2 regions of the Brucella oryzae genome follow, and region 1 is predicted to be linked to the other one. Evidence: riboswitches for the same ligand, from Rfam matches in the RefSeq annotation. Region 1 holds a riboswitch; the other holds the start of a gene.

Region 1 (4,423 bases):
GAATAACTGTAGGGTCTCGGTGTTTCTGGACCCTCTTTGCTGTGCCGAATTGTTACAAAGCTGTTATCTGATGCGATTGTGAATGAAATATTGCAGCGATATTTCCTGAGGGTGGAACCGCAATTTTCTCAATCAGTGGAAGGGGTTGCACCGCATCGGGTACGGCAGAACACTACAAATAACCTAGCGTTTTCAACACGATATTTCGCGTGATCGCAATAATAAGTGAATTTATCTGATGGAGCTTTCCATGCTTGTAACACGTTGCGGCCACAAAGCGAAAGCTGAATAGGACGAACAGTAACAGTACTTGCGATCGTAAAGACAAATCCTCTAATGGATTCCCTCGATACGCATCTTGGTTAAGTGGATGATGGAAACGATGCTTACTTCGCAACAATGGCTTCCGGTCGAGTTGCTCAATATCGGTCTGGCCGCTGCCCTTTTCTTTGCCTGCCTTGTTCACTCGCTGTGGAAGGCCGTCTTTGATGAGCTCAACCCGGTATTCTGGCGCCGTACCGCGGCTCTGCTCTGGGCGGGTATCTTTATTGTCGCACTGAGTGGTGGGATCGAAAGCTTCAACTGGCCGCAGGCTATTGGCTGGCTTCTCGTTCTTGGCGGCGTGGTTGCGACTGTCACGCGTACCGGTATGAGCTATTATCGCCAATATTGCGCCCATACATCACGCGGTGTCCATTCGGGCCGCACCCGATTGTCGGGACGGTGATCGCCATGTTTGCAAAGACTGTCGAAATGCCTTTGCGGCTTCACCGCCCACATAGCTTGCGTTCGTTCTTTATCCGCGCTTTTGCTGCTGCACGATCCCGTAAATATTCGTAGAGCGGGCACCTGATCGGCAATAACTAAGGACAGGACCCTCGGCTTCGTCAAGCGCTGCTGCCATCGCGTCTACATCTTCTTGCGTCAATTGTCCGCCAACGACCGGAATGTAATAGGTTGCAAGCCCGGCTCTTTCTGCCACACGTGCAATCTCGTTGAACTCGGGTTGCTCGGGGCCACCTTCGCCATCGGGCCGATTGCAGATAACCGTGCGAAATCCTTCTGCAGCAATGTCGCGCACATCGTCGGGTTCGATTTGACCCGAAACCGAATAATTGTTGTCTATCTGGCGAATATCCATCTTTTCCTCACTTGCCATCCAAATTGCGATGGCTTGTGGTGGCACCTTACATAAAAGTTGTTTTCGTGCCACATGAAAGTGTTGGGAGGACGGATGCGATGGCAGGTGAGCAGGTAAGATGACAATCCACAAGACAAGTCAAAGTGCTACGCGCTTCGCACACCGTATGTCGAGCTTCCAGGAAGGCGAGCGGATAGTTCCCGAAGAAGTACCGGTGGCTTTAAGCTATAACGGCTCAACGCAAGCTGTGATGATGGCTACTCCTGATAATCTTGAGGACTTCGCGATCGGTTTCACTCTCACCGAGAACATCGTTGATCATGTTTCGGAGATAGAAGCGATTGAGGTGGTGGCCTTCGAAAAAGGCATCGACGTTCAGATTAGACTGTCCGAGCGCCCCGAGCAGAGACTTGCTGCACGACGCAGATTTATGGCCGGCCCGGTCGGTTGTGGTCTCTGCGGCATTGATTCCATCGAACACGCTCTGCGGTCGCTAGGTCCGCTCAGTGAGAACAGCCGAAGATTTGCTTCTCGCGATATTTCGATGGCTGTCTCGTTGCTTACGGAAGGACAACAGCTGAATGCCCAAACCCACGCGGTTCATGCTGCGGGTTTCTATGTTCCGGGCGAGGGGCTCATAGCTGTACGCGAAGATGTTGGACGTCACAATGCATTGGATAAGCTCGTCGGCGCCGTTTCTCGCATCGGTTCCTCGCCGGGAAGCGGGATTGTTGCGATCACTAGTCGCGTATCGGTCGAAATGGTCCAGAAGGCAGTCATGTTCGGCGCACCGGTTCTGGCGGCGATCTCCGCTCCGACAGCACTTGCTATTCGGACGGCTCTGGAATCGAACCTGACACTTGTTGCGTTAGTGCGAGGTGATGAGTTCGACGTTTATGCTCACGGAGGGCGCATCGCCGAAGAATGACCGGCCTCTAAAACAGGGCCGGTCTGAACATCCTTATGCAAGGGCCGCTATACGGCTGCGTTCGCTAACGATCTGCAATGCCGCTTTGGCTGCTTCCACGCCTTTGATCTTGAAGTGGGCATGGAAAAAGTCATGGTGCTCCTTGCTTTCATGGAAAAGATGCGGCGTCAGAACAACGCTGAGTACCGGAACTTCAGTCTCAAGACCGACCTGCATCATGCCGTTGATAACGGCAGTTGCCACGAAATCATGTCGATAAATACCGCCATCCACCACGAAAGCTGCGCCGACGATAGCCGCATACTGGCCGGTCTTGGCCAGGGTTTTGGCATGAAGGGGGATTTCATAGGCACCAGGAACGTCGAAGATTTCGACTTCTACATTGGCGCCGGTCGTCGCGGATAGTTCCGCGATAAAGCTTTTGCGGGCTTCGTCGACAATATTGGCGTGCCAGCGGGCCTGGATGAATGCAATCTTGAAGGAAGTCTTGTTCGGATAGCTCTGGTTCATAGGTTCCTCACGAAACTAGAATCAGGGCGCACAAAAGAGCGCATATACAATGCCCAAGGGCATGATCCTGACGCTCAATTGCTCTCTTCCATCCGGACTTTAACCGTCGGCTCCGGCATCTCACCGGATCTGCTGACCCTGGAACAGAAACCGAATCGGCATCCGTTCAGGCGCTCGCGGGCTCGAAACTTTCGCTTCATACCGCCGGTGGGGAGTTTCACCCCGCCCCGAGAACAAACCCGCACACCATTGTGCGAGCGCACGAAAATTATGCCCTCGCCGCAGGCTTGTCTAGCGAAATAAGGGAAAAATTTCTCCTTCCGATTTTTCGGGGTGGAAAGAGGAGTTAAGGGTACGACGCAATAGGAATTATGATACAGAAGATTTGGCTGATTTGGTAAGTTATTGAGTTATAATGATTTTTACGGACTAAAGTTCAATCGTCGGTTTCAATCGATTAAATTTCGCTGATTTTATCTATATGGGGATATTGACACCCTGGCAGGGTTTGAGCCTATCCTATGATCACATCTTGTCTTGCCGATGTTTCACATCCATGAAAGACAACGTTGTCAATTGGGCTGAAGCGGCGTATGAGTGGGATGGAGGATTTCAGGAAAAACGTCGTGAGGAATAGCCGGGCACAAGTGAAGGCGGAAGCTTTCGCATCGTATTGCGGCAGTGAATAGGAGGGGTCGGCTGTATGGAGCAGCCGGTTTCTGGGTCTGTGCCGAGAAGGTGCGGATGGGAATGACGAGACGGATTACCGTACAGAAGCAATGACTTGTCCGGATATCCGAAAGTTCTGTTTTCGTTTGTTTCTACGGGAGGTAGACATGTATAAATTTTTGAAGCTCGCTGCGATGGGTACGGTCGCTTGTGCTGTGCTCGCCGGAATGGCCCCTGTTGCCAATGCGCAGGACAAGCAGAATGTTGAAGTTCTGCACTGGTGGACTGCTGGCGGTGAAGCCGCTGCACTCGACGTTCTCAAGAAGGATCTTGAAAAGAAGGGCATCAGTTGGACCGATATGCCGGTTGCCGGCGGCGGCGGTACGGAAGCCATGACGGTGCTGCGCGCACGTGTCACGGCTGGCAATGCGCCGACGGCTGTGCAGATGCTTGGCTTTGATATTCGCGATTGGGCGGAGCAGGGTGCTCTTGGCAACCTTGATGAGGTCGCTAATAAGGAAGGTTGGGACAAAGTTATCCCGGCTCCTTTGCAGGAATTTGCCAAGTATGACGGTCATTGGATCGCAGCTCCCGTCAATGTTCACTCCACAAACTGGATGTGGATCAATAAGGCCGCGCTCGATAAGGCTGGCGGTAAGGAACCGACTAACTGGGATGAACTGATCGCTCTTCTCGACAAGTTCAAGGAACAGGGCATCACTCCGGTTGCTCATGGTGGTCAGCCGTGGCAGGACGCGACAATCTTTGACGCTGTTGTGCTTTCGTTCGGTACTGACTTCTACAAAAAAGCTTTCATCGATCTGGACCCCGAAACTCTGGGAAGCGATACGATGAAGCAGGCTTTTGACCGTATGACGAAGCTGCGGTCCTATGTGGATGACAACTTCTCCGGTCGTGACTGGAATCTTGCTTCGGCTATGGTCATTGAAGGTAAAGCTGGTCTCCAGTTCATGGGCGACTGGGCAAAAGGCGAGTTTATCAAGGCTGGCAAGAAGCCCGGCGAAGATTTTGTCTGCATGCGTTATCCGGGTACGCAGGGCGCCATCACTTTCAATTCCGATATGTTCGCGATGTTCAAGGTTTCGGAAGACAAGATTCCGGCCCAGCTTGAAATGGCATCGGCAATTGAAAGCCCGACTTTCCAGTCCGCATTC
Region 2 (4,423 bases), on a different contig from region 1:
TTGAATGATTTTATATTAACGTTTGCTTATTTTACCGATGTCTTTTTTATTATCTCTGGATTGTTTCTGGCAAGACGACGAAACTATCTCTGGAACTGGCCCCGTTATGTGGCTTTTGTCGGAAAGCGCTTGGCACGAATTTACCCGCTGCACCTGGTGGCTTTCTCTTGTTTTGCGCTCCTGTCAGCCCTGACTGTAGCGGGACTCCTGCATCCTCTGGTCGCTCCCAGCACAAGTTGGCGTGACGGGCTGGCACAGTTGCTGCTGGTGCATAATTGGGGGTTGGGGCGCACCGCCTCCTACAATTATGTCAGTTGGTCGCTGAGTGCCCTCTTTGCTATGTATCTGGCTTTTCCGCTGTTCGACATCTTGTGCCGCCGTTTCGGGAGTTGGGTTCTTGTCGGCGTAATCGTCGCTACCATCGGCGGTGAATATCTGGCACAAAAGCTTGGTGTATTGTCGCTCACCCGCATTCAAATATCCAGTGTGGGTGTTTTCCGGGTACTGCCATCCTTTCTCTTCGGCATGTGGCTTGCAAGGCGAACACATCCTGTGATGCCGGTCGCGGCAATCAGAATATTGCTTGCCGCCTGCCTGATCGTCTTTCTGTCCTATCACCCCGGAAACGGCCCGGGTGAACCCAATACGCTCGAAGGTCCCTGGCGGCTGGCATTCGTTTATGCTGGCATCTATGTGTTCTATATCGCGTCCAGCCAGGGCATCTATACGCCGCTGCAATGTCGTGCGCTGGCAAAACTCTCCCGTTACAGCTTTGGTATCTTCATTCTTCATCCCCTGGTCGGGATGATGTTTTTCAGAATAGTCCCTGAGCGATGGAGCGAGACGACGACGGGCGCGGTCCTGATCATGAGCGGAGCTGCCCTTGCCAGTGTATTGACGGCGATTGCCGCATACCACCTGTTCGAGAATCCCGTTCAACGCTGGCTGGTGAAGAAAATTGACGCATGGATCGGCAGACCCGAAGGTTCAAGCAAGTTTTTCGGGCGCGCGAGAGGCGGCTCGCCTGAAGCGGTTCCGGTTAAAACGGAATTGTAGAACCGCCCCATTTTCCGACAGGCAAATATCTTCACCGGATCACTCAGGCCGTGCGTGTCGTACCGCTATCCTGCCGCATGAGGTAGAGCGATGCAGCGACGATCAGGGCAGCTCCCGGCCAGAAATTGATGCTTGGCGTGGCAGCAAATACGATCCAGCCGAAAATCACATTGATCGGTAGTCTCAGATCATCGAAAGGCTGCAGATAGACCGCATCCGCTACCGAATAGGCGGCTGTCTGGAAATATTGCGCGAGAGCCGTGAAAGCGCCGATGACGATCAATATGGACCAGACGTCGACGGACGGCGCACTGATCGCGGACATACCCAGCCCGGATGCCAGCCAGAGTGCCGCGTTGATAGGCGTGAGAAGCACCAGCATATAGGCTGAAATGCTGGCAGGTTTTTCGAAACGGGTCAGATATTTGGTCAACACTGAATAGCCGGCCCACAGAGCGGCTGCCAGAATCGGCAGGAGCGAATAGACCGTATAGGAATCCGACCAGGGCGCGATGATGATCAGCGCTCCGACAAATCCCGTGAACGTGGTCACGAGACGTGTTGGCGTGACCTTTTCCTGCAGGAACAGTCGCGCGCACAGGATGACGAAGAAGGGCGACGTCATGGATAGAGCAACCACCTGCCAGATCGGCACATGGGTCAGCGCATAAATCCAGACCTGTACGCCAGCCGCTGCCAGCGCGACGCGAACGACGTGAAGGCCCAAATGTCTGGTGCGCAAGGCCTTCGTGCCGTCGCGAACAAGCAGGGGCAGGGTTAGCACCAGAGCGATTATGTATTGCCAGAAGGCGATGATGACGGATGGAATGCCGGTGCGTGTTCCCGCCCATTGTGTGGCGACATTGACGGCCGCATAGGCTGAACAGGCGGCGACCATCAGCGCTGCTCCGCGCACGGTCGGTTTCAAAGTTGGGGCAGAGGCAAGTTGGCTCAACGGTTTCTTCCTTCGGAGCATTTTGCAGCCAAATGGAAACATTTGGCGTCGCATAAATGCGGCAAAACAAATGGACAGAGCGTTCCGCTTCAGGCAGAACATGCTCTGGCAAGCCTGTTACTTCAGGGCACGGGAAGAAAAACAGCAGGATGACGACGGCAAGCCGTCTGGCACATGCATGGTTCCAACCTCGTTCTCTCTCATCCGGACTATGACCGTCGGCTTCGGAATCGCACCGAATCTGCTGACCCTGACACGTTTGCCGTGACAGGCGCTCGCGGGCTTCGGGTGTTTGACCCGTTACCGCCGGTGGGGAGTTTCGCCCCGCCCTGAGAACTGGATATGACTTTTGCGCCAGAGGACATCAGCATGAACTGCGGCGCGGGCTGTAGTTAGGTTACGCTTTCCCATAAAGCAAGATGCAGGCTAGGTTGCGTTTGCCAGCCCGGCAATGACAATTAGAACATTTCCAGCAAAAGTGCGAAGCGTCTACGCGGGGAAATCAATCCACTGGACTGATTTCTATTCCCGTTTCGATGCGCAGGATAATGCGACGAAACAAATATTCGATCGGTTCCAGTGGCTCCGTTTGGGCCGGACCGCTCGAGGTGCAGGCAACACAAGGGCCGGCCTTTGATATGCTCTTGATAGCCATACCATGGGAAAACCATGGACGTATCGGAAACACTCTTTTAGAAACTCGTGACAGAGTTGATCGGGAGAATGTCTGGCTCCGTACGGTTCTGGGAGGAATGATGACTACCAACGCAATCCCAACGCAGTTTTCGCACGACCATCCGCTGTGGCAGCCGGATGCGGGGCGCATTGCCGCCAGCAATCTGGAACAGTTCCGCATTCGCGCAGAACAGCGCACGGGCCTGAGCCTGCCGGATTATGCGGCGCTGCATCGCTGGTCGGTGGAAGATCGCGCGGGCTTCTGGACGCTCATCTGGGATTTCTGCGAGGTCATTGGCGAGCGCGGTGCAACCGCCCTTATCGACAAGGGACACATGCGCGAGGCGAAATTCTTCCCCGAAGCGCGGCTCAATTTCGCGGAAAACCTTCTGCGCCAGCAGGGCCATGACGACGCCATCGTTTTTCGCGGCGAGGACAAGGTCGAGCGCCGCCTGAGCTGGAACGATCTTCACGCGCTGGTCTCGAAACTGCAGCAATTCATGCTGTCGGAAGGTGTTGAACCCGGCGACCGTATCGCGGGCATGATGCCCAATATGCCGGAAGCGGTTGCGCTGATGCTGGCTGCCAGCTCCATCGGTGCTGTCTGGTCGTCATGCTCACCGGATTTCGGCGTACAGGGCGTGCTCGACCGCTTCGGCCAGATTGAGCCGAAGCTTTTCTTCGCCTGCGACGGCTATTGGTACAATGGCAAGCGCATCGACGTGGCCGACAAGGTAGCGCAGGTCACGGCAAAGCTGCCGGGATTGCGGCGGTCGGTCATCGTCAGCTATCTGGGCGAAGCGGAAGCCGTCGCAAATAAGGCCGAGAAGGGCGTTGCGCTCGATGAAGCGCTGAGCGCCTTTGCCGCGAAGCCCGTCGAATTCACGCGCCTGCCCTTCGATCATCCGATCTATATCCTGTTTTCCTCCGGCACGACCGGCATTCCAAAATGCATCGTCCATCGCGCCGGTGGGGTGCTGTTGCAGCATCTGAAAGAACAGCGTCTCCATGCAGATATCCGCGAGGGCGACAAATTCTTCTATTTCACCACCTGCGGCTGGATGATGTGGAACTGGCTGGCTTCGGGCATCGGTTCCGGAGCCACCTTGCTGCTTTATGATGGCTCGCCCTTCTATCCCGATGGCAATGTGCTGTTCGATTATGCCGCCGCCGAAGGCATGACCTATTTCGGCACATCGGCAAAATTCATCGATGCCGTGCTGAAGGCTGGTCTGAAGCCCGCAGAGACACACGATCTTTCGGCACTGCGCACCGTTTCGTCCACCGGCTCGCCCCTGTCGCCGGAAGGTTTTGCCTTTGTTTATGACGCCATCAAGCCGGATGTGCACCTTGCGTCCATTTCGGGTGGAACGGATATCGTGTCCTGCTTCGTGCTGGGCGTGCCGACGGAACCCGTGTGGCAAGGGGAAATTCAGGGCGCTGGCCTTGGCGTGGCTGTGGATGTCTGGAACGATGATGGCAAGCCGGTGCGGGGCGAAAAGGGCGAACTGGTCTGCACAAAGGCGTTTCCTTCCATGCCGCTGGAATTCTGGAATGACGCGCAAGGCGAAAAATATCAGGCCGCCTATTTCGAGCGCTTCGATAATATCTGGTGCCATGGCGATTTTGCCGAATGGACCGAGCATGATGGCATCGTCATTCATGGCCGTTCCGACGCGACGCTGAACCCCGGTGGCGTGCGCATCGGTACGGCGGAAATCTACAATCAGGTCGAGC

What was found. Region 1 has a riboswitch for FMN ahead of JNC70_RS01110 (6,7-dimethyl-8-ribityllumazine synthase). Riboswitches for the same ligand answer to the same signal wherever they lie in the genome.
Region 2: another riboswitch for FMN. It lies ahead of JNC70_RS03170 (DMT family transporter); the one in region 1 lies ahead of JNC70_RS01110 (6,7-dimethyl-8-ribityllumazine synthase).

The regions. Positions count from the first base shown of each region.
Region 1 is NZ_JBHEEO010000001.1:235,686-240,108, reverse strand. Features, by position in the region: gene JNC70_RS01125 (hypothetical protein) at 383-727, shown strand; gene JNC70_RS01120 (protein tyrosine phosphatase family protein) at 797-1,141, opposite strand; gene fdhD (formate dehydrogenase accessory sulfurtransferase FdhD) at 1,260-2,069, shown strand; gene JNC70_RS01110 (6,7-dimethyl-8-ribityllumazine synthase) at 2,103-2,579, opposite strand; FMN riboswitch at 2,656-2,818, opposite strand; gene JNC70_RS01105 (ABC transporter substrate-binding protein) at 3,416-4,423, shown strand, end outside.
Region 2 is NZ_JBHEEO010000002.1:284,315-288,737, reverse strand. Features, by position in the region: gene JNC70_RS03175 (acyltransferase family protein) at 1-1,056, shown strand, start outside; gene JNC70_RS03170 (DMT family transporter) at 1,100-2,011, opposite strand; FMN riboswitch at 2,200-2,352, opposite strand; gene JNC70_RS03165 (acetoacetate--CoA ligase) at 2,767-4,423, shown strand, end outside.